Regions from separate parts of the Mesorhizobium sp. 131-2-1 genome, predicted to be linked through region 2. Evidence: riboswitches for the same ligand, from Rfam matches in the RefSeq annotation. Region 2 holds a riboswitch; each other region holds the start of a gene.

Evidence for each region. A riboswitch is a leader RNA that binds a small molecule or an ion and turns the genes downstream of it on or off. The one in region 2 is predicted to bind cobalamin.
Region 1: it holds a riboswitch for cobalamin, as region 2 does, so the genes downstream of both, JG743_RS01890 (aromatic ring-hydroxylating oxygenase subunit alpha) here and JG743_RS14110 (CbtB domain-containing protein) in region 2, are expected to answer to the same signal.
Region 3: it holds a riboswitch for cobalamin, as region 2 does, so the genes downstream of both, JG743_RS30660 (5-methyltetrahydropteroyltriglutamate--homocysteine S-methyltransferase) here and JG743_RS14110 (CbtB domain-containing protein) in region 2, are expected to answer to the same signal.
Region 4: it holds a riboswitch for cobalamin, as region 2 does, so the genes downstream of both, metE (5-methyltetrahydropteroyltriglutamate--homocysteine S-methyltransferase) here and JG743_RS14110 (CbtB domain-containing protein) in region 2, are expected to answer to the same signal.

Annotation. Positions count from the first base shown of each region.
Region 1 covers NZ_AP023247.1:411,395-413,586, forward strand. The annotation lists gene JG743_RS01890 (aromatic ring-hydroxylating oxygenase subunit alpha) at 2-1,249, opposite strand; cobalamin riboswitch at 1,368-1,570, opposite strand; gene JG743_RS01895 (DUF680 domain-containing protein) at 2,073-2,192, shown strand, end outside.
Region 2 covers NZ_AP023247.1:2,937,747-2,939,938, reverse strand. The annotation lists gene cobU (bifunctional adenosylcobinamide kinase/adenosylcobinamide-phosphate guanylyltransferase) at 1-339, opposite strand, end outside; gene JG743_RS14115 (CbtA family protein) at 332-1,132, opposite strand; gene JG743_RS14110 (CbtB domain-containing protein) at 1,148-1,327, opposite strand; cobalamin riboswitch at 1,365-1,558, opposite strand; gene JG743_RS14105 (gamma-glutamylcyclotransferase) at 1,623-2,192, opposite strand, start outside.
Region 3 covers NZ_AP023247.1:6,365,618-6,367,809, forward strand. The annotation lists gene JG743_RS30655 (LuxR family transcriptional regulator) at 1-156, opposite strand, end outside; cobalamin riboswitch at 1,117-1,240, shown strand; partial or broken gene JG743_RS30660 (5-methyltetrahydropteroyltriglutamate--homocysteine S-methyltransferase) at 1,356-1,718, shown strand; partial or broken gene JG743_RS30665 (1-aminocyclopropane-1-carboxylate deaminase) at 1,951-2,192, shown strand, end outside.
Region 4 covers NZ_AP023247.1:6,345,538-6,347,729, forward strand. The annotation lists gene JG743_RS30555 (cytochrome P450 family protein) at 1-428, shown strand, start outside; partial or broken gene JG743_RS30560 (cytochrome P450) at 436-689, shown strand; cobalamin riboswitch at 961-1,161, shown strand; gene metE (5-methyltetrahydropteroyltriglutamate--homocysteine S-methyltransferase) at 1,278-2,192, shown strand, end outside.

The DNA.
Region 1 (2,192 bases), 2.5 Mb from region 2:
GCTAGGCGACGCTGCGCAGCGCCGGTCGACCACCTTCAGCAAGGCGCGGGCCGATGAAGGCGGCGTACCATTCGACGAACTGGATGACGCCGCCCTCGTGCAGCTCCGAATAGGGGCCGGGCTCATAGGCCGGCGACAGGATGCCGTGCGCGTTTTCCTCGACGATGCGGCGATCCTGGTCGTTGGTCTCGGTCCAGACATGGGTGAGTTCGGCGAGATCGTAGTCGACGCCTTCCACCGCATCCTTGTGCACCAGCCATTTCGTCGTCACCGCGGTTTCGGTGGCGCTGATCGGCAGCACGCGGAAGGTGACGGCGTGATCGATCAGGATATGGTTCCAGGTCGTCGGATAGTGGTAATGCATCAGCGTGCCGATGCGGTCCGCGGCGACACTGTCGGAGAGGTTCTTCCTCACCGCGCGCTTGCCGTTCATCGTGTAGCTGATGGCATCGCGCAGCAGCGGGGCGCGGGTGGCGCGGTATTGCCCGGCGGGGTCGATGCGGAACTTGCTCGGCAGGCCGGCCGCCTCGCATTTCGCCCAGTGCGCCAGCATCTCGGGATCGCTGTCGGCGCCCTGCACGCCCGTCACGGTCGGGGCTTCAGGGAAGGTCTTGCAGAGCTCCGGATGATTGCCGGCGCAGTGGTAGCACTCGCGGTTGTTCTCCCAGACCAGCTTCCAGTTGCCCTTCTCGACAATGGTCGATTCGAAGGCGACTTTCGCCTCGCTCAACCTGTGCGGCAGGAGATAGGGTTCGATCATGGCGCGCATCGGCGCGAAATCGGCCGGCTCCTTCGCCAGGCAGATGAAGATGTAGCCGCCGACGCTTTCGCAGGCGACCGGCTTCAGGCCGAACTGGCTCTTGTCGAAACCGTCCGCCATCTGGCGGGCGAACAGCAGCCTGCCGTCGAGCTCGTAGGTCCATTGATGGTAGGGGCAGACGAGCTTCGCCGCCGTGCCCTTCTCGGCGTTGCAGACGCGGCTGCCGCGATGGCGGCAGGAATTGTGGAAGGCATTGACCCTGCCCTGCTGGTCGCGGACAAGGACCACCGGATAATCGCCGACCTGCGCGGTGATGTAGCTGCCCGGCTTCGGCAATTCGCAATCGTGGCCGATGAACAGCCAGTCGCGGTACCAGATCAACTCCATGTCGAGCTTGAAGTAATCCGGGTCGGTGTAGAAAGGCTGTTCGAGCGAAAAGCCCGGCCTGCGGTTGTGCAGGTGCCTCAGCATGTCGTTGCGCGCATCCATGTCCTGTCCCTCGCGTCGGTCGCATCAAGGACTGAACTGGTGGTGATGGAGAGGAACGGCGGCCGCCGGCAGGGCCGGGCACGCGCCATCCGCCTCTTGACCGCCCACCGCGATCAGTCGAGTCAAAGAATCTCGGGCTGGTTTCCGGGCTTTGGAGTGCCCTGACGGGCGGTCGCGGCACCTTCCCAGGCTAGATGGCCCAGTGGTCTCCCGTCGCGACTTGAACTCCACCACCGTTGCGGGGGCAGCGCCGGAATTCGACCGGCTTCCCAATTCTCCGTCCCGTCGTCACGGGGCGGCACCTGAGATGACCTGATCTAATCACGACGGCCGGCGAACCGTCGGTACGAAAACGACATCGCATCGATGCGGGCGCGACACGGCTTTCGGCTTCGCGGCACTCCAGCGCACCGAATTTCCGTGCTCGGGGCAATCCGAATCGCGCACTGGAAACGCCCTCGTATCGACCTCCAGCCGGCTCTGAACTGGTTACCAGTATCGAAAAGTGACTATTAGGAGATTCTAAAATCGAACCGAACGGTTCGTTTCTGTTGACAATGCGTGCAAGACGCTGTGAACGCAGATCTTCCAAATCGTCAATTGGCGCGATGGCCCATTCGCCTAAGCTACGGATATTGTTCCATAAAAGCTCACGTGTAGGAGGCCTTGGCACAATTTCAAGATGCAGAGTCATGGGCCAGGCGCAACAACTTCGTGATTGGAAAGCGGGTATGGGCTCTCCCACATCGGGGCTGTCCGAACGACGCGATTTCCTCCCAAGACACGCCGCTAGACGGACGGAAAAAATACTGGAGTACCAAAAATGAAAAAGATTGTTCTTACTGCCGCCGCCCTTCTGGCCATTTCCGGCAGCGCCTTTGCCGGTGGCAGCGACCACTACGGCTCGAACGGTGCCAACCAGACCGCCGCTTCTGTCGACAGC
Region 2 (2,192 bases):
ATCCGTCAATCGCCGGCATTCGGCATCGAGGTTGTGCTCGGCCAGCATATGGTTGGTCAGCCACAGTGTCAGGCAGTCGATCAGGACAGCCTGCCCATCGGGCAGCGCCTCGATCGCGCCGGCAAGATCGAGCGGCGCGTCTATCGTCATCCAGCCCTCGCTGCGCCGCCCACGATGCAGCGCGATGCGCTCGCGCATCTCGTCATCATAGGCTTCGGCGGTGGCGATGTAGGTCCAAGGCGGCGGGCCAGCCGTCACCAGGGTCTCGGCATGCGCGCTCTTGCCGGAGCGCGCACCGCCGAGGATGAAGGTCAGCGTCCCGCTGGCGCGATCAGGCAAAGCTGTCGCGCAGGCTGGTCGCCGTGCCGGTGAAGCGGCCGCGCACCACGCCGACGGCGCCACCCAGCACCAGCCAGAACACCAGATTGGTGACTGTCACCGCCACCACGAACTGGTGATGCAGGCCTTCCGGGATCGGTGTCTCGAAGCTTTCCGGCTGCGGCGCGCCGACGATGTGCGGCGCGACGATCAGGGCCACGGCCAAGATCGCCAGCGGCAGCGACTTGCGAAAAGCGATCAGGCCAAGTCCGGCGGCGGTCGCGACCACTGTCGCCGTCCACCAGATCTGGCGCGGCAGGAGTTCGGCCGCCGGCATCGCCGGCAGTTCCGGCGGCAGGCCGAGGCCAGGCGCCAGGGTGAATACGGCAAAGCCGGCGAGACCCCAGAACACGCCCTGGCGCCAGCTGCCGATGCCGCCGGCGAATTCCGAAACCGCGACCAGCACCAGCGCGAAGCCGATGCCGGTGACGATGTTGGCCAGCACGCTGAAGGCGAAGCGTTCGAAGCCATCGGCCGGCGCCCAGCCTTCGTCTTCCGCCGGAGCGGCGGCTTCGGCCGGAGCCGGCGCCGCAGAGCTCATGGCATTGCCGGCCGGCGCGGCGGAACTCATGGCGTTGCCGGTCTCGGCAGGCGCCGCGGCATGGTCATGATGATGGCCGCCGCCGGCCTGTTCGTAGACTTCGGCCTTGAGGATCAGCGGCACGGTTGCATAGGCCTGCAGGCAGGCGAGGACGACGCCGGCCACGAGCCCTGCAATCGCCGCGATGAACACGACGTTGCGAAACAGATTCATGATGTCAGATCCTCGTCAGTGGCAGGGAAAGGCCATCGAGTGGCGATAGTCGTGAGCGGCATTGTGGACCGCATCGAGATGCGAGAAGCCGACAAAGCCGACGACGAAAATGCCGAGCAGCGCGGCCATGGCCAGCTGCATGAAACGCGACTGCGAAGAGACGGAGGTGCCGAGGGAGACGGAAGCGGTCGTCATGTCTTGTCCTTTCGCCCTCCACCCGAGGGCATAGAAGTCAACGTTGCTGTCGCCGGCAGGTCTCCTGGCTCGCGGATCAGCGCCCTTCCCCACCTTCCCGAGGATATTCCTCAGTGGCCTTGGAGAGGACTACCGCACACAGTTGCGGGGGCAGCCACGGCATTGGACGAATTCGCCCGCACCGCATTCCCTCTTGGCTCCAAAAACGGAACCGACGACGGCAGGACTATAGGCAGAATCGTCGCGCCCGGCAAACCAAATTCCGGCGGCCACCAGCGCAAATGCGCCATCTGGCCTAGCTGCCCGAAGCGGCAATCCGCTCGGCAACCAGATGCTGCAGCCGCCAAAGATGGCGGTCATGGATGCCGCGCTGCTCCAGGTTCTTCACCGTGTTGTAGAGGTAGTCGGCGCCCGATCCCCAGTGCCCGCAGGATGTCGCCAGCCGTTCGACGACCTCTTTTTCCTCAATCGGGCCGGCATAGGTGGTGCCCTTGCGGTTGATGACGAAGGCCAGCGCCTGCAGCGGACCGCTATCGCTCGAAAGGGTGAGCAGGCGCGGATGGTAGCTGGTCGGTTTCAGCGTCACCTCGCGCCGCAAGATCCTGTCGAGCTGCTGGCGCCGGTCGGCGTCGCCAAGCCTGAAGGCGACACCCTTGCATTGCCCGCCGCGATCCAGCGCCATCATCAGGCCAGGCCGCTCCCTGGTGCCGCGCCAGCGCGTCATTTTCATGCAGAAGGACCTGTGCCAGCCGCGCACGACCGCCACACGCTCCTCGACATTATCGATTTCAGGCTTCCAGATCAGCGAACCGTAGCCGAACAGCCAAAGCGGTTCGGTGGCGGGAAGCTGAGCCTCCAGCGCATC
Region 3 (2,192 bases), 3.4 Mb from region 2:
CAGCGTGGGTTTGCCATCAGACCGCGGGGAAAAGGAGAAATAGGCGAAAGTGAGCAGATCGAGTCCAGAGGCGACATCGGCCAGGGCGCCGCGGAGATCAGCCTCATCGACGCTTTCGGAAAGCCGTTCCAAGAATCTCTCGAAGACAGTCTGCATCTCTCCCCTTTTCAGCTCCTTCCCTTGGCTCTCCGGCAACGTGTCATTTGAAAGGTGACGGTGCGGAAGAGGTCCGTGACGCTCTTGCGAGAGCATTGCCGCAAACCGCGCCAACTGGCGCCAGTGGCCTCAGACATTGGCACAAGCCAAGTGCTTTCATATAAGGTCCAGCCGTGCTGAATCGGGATGGTGCCCCCAACCGGATCTGAAATTCCCTGCCTCGGTGTAGACGCTGCGATGCCTGAGGAAGCTCTCGCGGTCTGGCCGTACAGGTGAAGGGGCTCCATTCGGTCGAAGCTCAAATACAGATTTGACCTTTTTAGGATAAATGCGCACGCGGACGAGTGGTACGCCGGTTCGACTGGAAGGTCACGTTTCTGACGATTGCCTCAGAAAATGAAAGCTCGCGTGAACGCGTTTCGTGAAGGTTGAGTCCGTCCATGCAAAAGCGCGATTCTCGCGAACTACAACCGCATTGGTCGACATCATAGTTCACAGGCTGCACCTGCCAGTTCCTCGCTGGTCGCAGTATACATTGCCGCGAGTGTTTCCGGCTTCGACAGCCAAGCGCCGTTCCCATCATCTTGCGGAAGGTCCGGCGGTGTAGCCCCTGTAAGTTGCGCCTATCATCCGTGACTCCAGAGTGGTGGAGTGATGCCATTAGGTTAATTTTGGAAGTGCGGCAATGGACGGCGCAATCGCGTCCTATAAGGCAGTATTCCTGCGAAAACGGCCAGCGCTTCGCAGGCTATCACAGACCTAGACATCGCGTAGAGATGACCCTTCTTGAGCCGCTTAAAAAAGCAACCGCCTGGCTTGTCTCGTCATCGTGACTATGGACGGCTGCCCGCCAGCCCAGGTCGCCCCAATCGTAGAAAACAGCACGCCGGTCGTGACCACTGGAGCCAACCGAACGGGCCGCCCAGCACCCGCCCCGCTTTTCCATCTCCGCAGCGGAGCGGGAAGCCGGTCGATGCCGGCGCTGCCCCCGCAACTATTAGAGGCGAGCCGACCCCACTCATGTCACTGAGGCGAACAGCCTCGGGAAGACGGGTAGAGGCTATGACCCCCGAGCCAGGAGACCTGCCACGGCGAACTATTGTCCACGGGCGGGGTGTCTCGGTGGCCGCTGCAGCCCGGCGTTCGTATCGGCCTACTGGCGCCTTCGTTGCCCCCCACGCCAACCATCGGGGTATCGCATGACTCTCTCTCAGCAAATTCCTGTAGCAACGCTTGGTGTGCCGCGTATTGGTCGTAGGCGGGAATTGAAATTCTCGCTTGAAAGCTATTGGTCAGGATAGTCTTGCGCTGCCGAGCTTCTCGCGACGGCAAAGGCGCTCCGAGCCGCGAGCTGGGAGGAGCAGCGCGATCGCGGTGTGTCGAAAATCCCGTCGAACGACTTTTCGCTCTACGACCATGTACTCGACACCGCCGCCGTTGTCGGCGCCCTGCCGTCCCGCTACGCACGGAATGGCGGCGAGGTCCCACTCGACATCTATTTCGCCATGGCCCACGGCAACCAAGGTCAGACGGAGAATTGCGACTCTGGTCAGGAGCATGCGCCTTGCCCTGTGCTCCTGGTCCCGGTCCCGATAGCGTCGGGCAGTCCTTATTGGCTCGTCTCGCCACAGGCAGCGCCGGTCGCGGCGACATGATTAACCTGCGCGCTCATGGAGAGAACATCTGATGCCGATCTCCTGTGCGAGATGATTGGCTTCGCCCGCCGAGCGGCTGATGGAGACGGAGTGGGCGAATTCGCTATAACTTTTCTGATATCGAACTGGAGCCATTTAGATGTCACTTCTTGAGAAGTTCGAACGATATCCGCTGACCTTCGGCCCGACCCCGATCGAACATCTGCCGCGCCTGAGCGCCGCGTTGGGCGGAAAGGTGCAGATTTACGCAAAACATGACGACTGCAATTCCGGTTTCGCCATGGGCGGGAACAAGCTGCGAAAGCTCGAATACATCGTGCCGGACTCTCTTCGCATCGGCACCGATACGCTGGTGTCTATCGGCGGCGTCCAGTCGAATCA
Region 4 (2,192 bases), 3.4 Mb from region 2:
GCAGCGGCCAAGTTCCGTGGTCACAGGCGATCGAGGAGATCCTGCGCTGGGGCAGCTCAGCGGCCAATCTGCCGTTCCGCTATGCCACCCAGGACGTGGAGATCGACGGATGCATGGTCCGCCGCGGCGATGCCGTCCTGATGGCGTTCCATGCGGCGAACCGGGACGAAAAGGCCTTCGGTCCCGGCGCCGACAGGTTCGATGTCACCCGGCGGCACAACCCACACCTGTCATTCGGCGAGGGGCCGCATTCCTGCCTGGGCGCTGCGCTGGCGCGCCTGGAATTGCGCTGCGCCTTCCCCGCGCTGTTCGGGCGACTGGAGGATCTGGCACTGACCATCGCCGCGGAGGACGTCATCTATATGCCGTCTTACGTCATTCGCTGCCCACAGCGCCTGCCGGTCAGCTTCCGCCCTTCCGTCACTTAGAGAGAGTGCGGCATTCACCCCGGATTCGGTGATTCTCGGTTCGCCGGGGTGGCTGGTCTCGCAACGAGGGGGCGAGCATGACCGGTTACGCACGATCGTAGCGCAGCCTTCAGCAATCGCAGGGTGAAGCTGCTCGCGCAGCAGGTGGAGGCGATCGCCGCGCAGTTGTTCGAGACGCTGGAGGCCCAGCCCCAGCCCGCCGACCTGAGGCGCCACCTCTCCTTTCCGCTACCGGACGTGGTCATCAGCGCGCTGATGGGCGAATGCGCAAGCACGCTGAGCGAAGCCGAGCGGGGAACAACTACCGGGATTCCCGGCGGACCGTGAAGACCTGGCCCGACTTTACGCCCTTGAGCCCGGCGACCTCGATCTGATGGCGTCGCCGATGGGGACAAGAACCTCGCCGAGCCTACACTGATGAGAGGCCGCATCGTATGCGGCTTTGGGCGAAAGAGACCGGTCAGCACAAGGGCATATTCGCATCATCACATAAACATCTCGTTATATGTATTGACAAGGAGCGAAGCGGCTGTGATTGTGCGCATGTCGTGGTTCTCCGCGCGGCACTGCCGTAAGCGGAGCTAAGAGGGAAGCCGGTGGGATGCCGGCGCTGCCCCCGCAACTGTTAGCGGCGAGCCAAGCCCATTGGTGTCACTGAGGCGAACGGCCTCGGGAAGACGGGCAGAGGCTTTGACCCGCGAGCCAGGAGACCTGCCACGACGAACAACGTCCACGGGCGGGGTGTCTCGGAGGTCGCGGTAGCCCGGCTTCGTGCCGCCTGCTCGCGCGTTCCTTGTCCCCACGCCCCAACCATCGGGGTATGGCATGACTGTCTCTCAACAAATTCCTGTGGCAACGCTCGGCGTGCCGCGTATCGGTCGACGGCGGGAACTGAAATTCGCGCTTGAAAGCTACTGGTCCGGAAAATCTCCCGCTGCCGACCTGCTCGCGACGGCGAAGGCGCTACGCGCCGCCAGCTGGAGGGAGCAGCACGATCACGGCGTGTCGAAAATCCCGTCCAACGATTTCTCGCTTTATGACCATGTGCTCGACACCGTCATCATGGTCGGCGCCGTGCCGGCACGATACGTCTGGACTGACGGCGAGGTCCCACTCGATACCTATTTCGCCATGGCGCGCGGCGACCAAGGTCAGGCCGCTGATTGTGGACATGCCGGTGACGAGCATGCGGCCAACGGGCATGGCCTTGCCGCGATGGAAATGACCAAATGGTTCGACACCAACTATCACTACATTGTGCCGGAACTTACGGACGATCAGAGCTTTGCCCTCTCGTCGGCGAAACCGGTCGATCATTTCCTCGAGGCCAAGGCGCTCGGCATCCACACGCGCCCGGTCCTGCTTGGACCGGTTAGCTTTCTCAAGTTGGCGAAGTCACCTGAGGAAGGTTTCAACCCTATCGCGCTCCTGCCACGGCTGCTGCCCGTCTACGAGGAGCTTCTGCGGAGGCTGAAGCTCGCGGGAGCCGATTGGGTGCAGATCGATGAGCCGGCGCTCGTGCTCGATCTGGTCCCCAACGAACGGGATGCGCTCCAATTCGCCTACTGCCGGCTGTCGAAAGCAGCACCCGAGTTGAAGATCATGGTTGCTACCTATTTCGGATCGCTGGGAGACAATCTCGAGACCGCAATTTCTCTGCCCGTGGCGGGACTGCACGTCGATCTCGTGCGCGCTCCAGAGCAGTTGGACACCGTCGGCCGGCTCGCGCGGAAGGAACTTGTGCTCTCGCTCGGGCTGATCGAC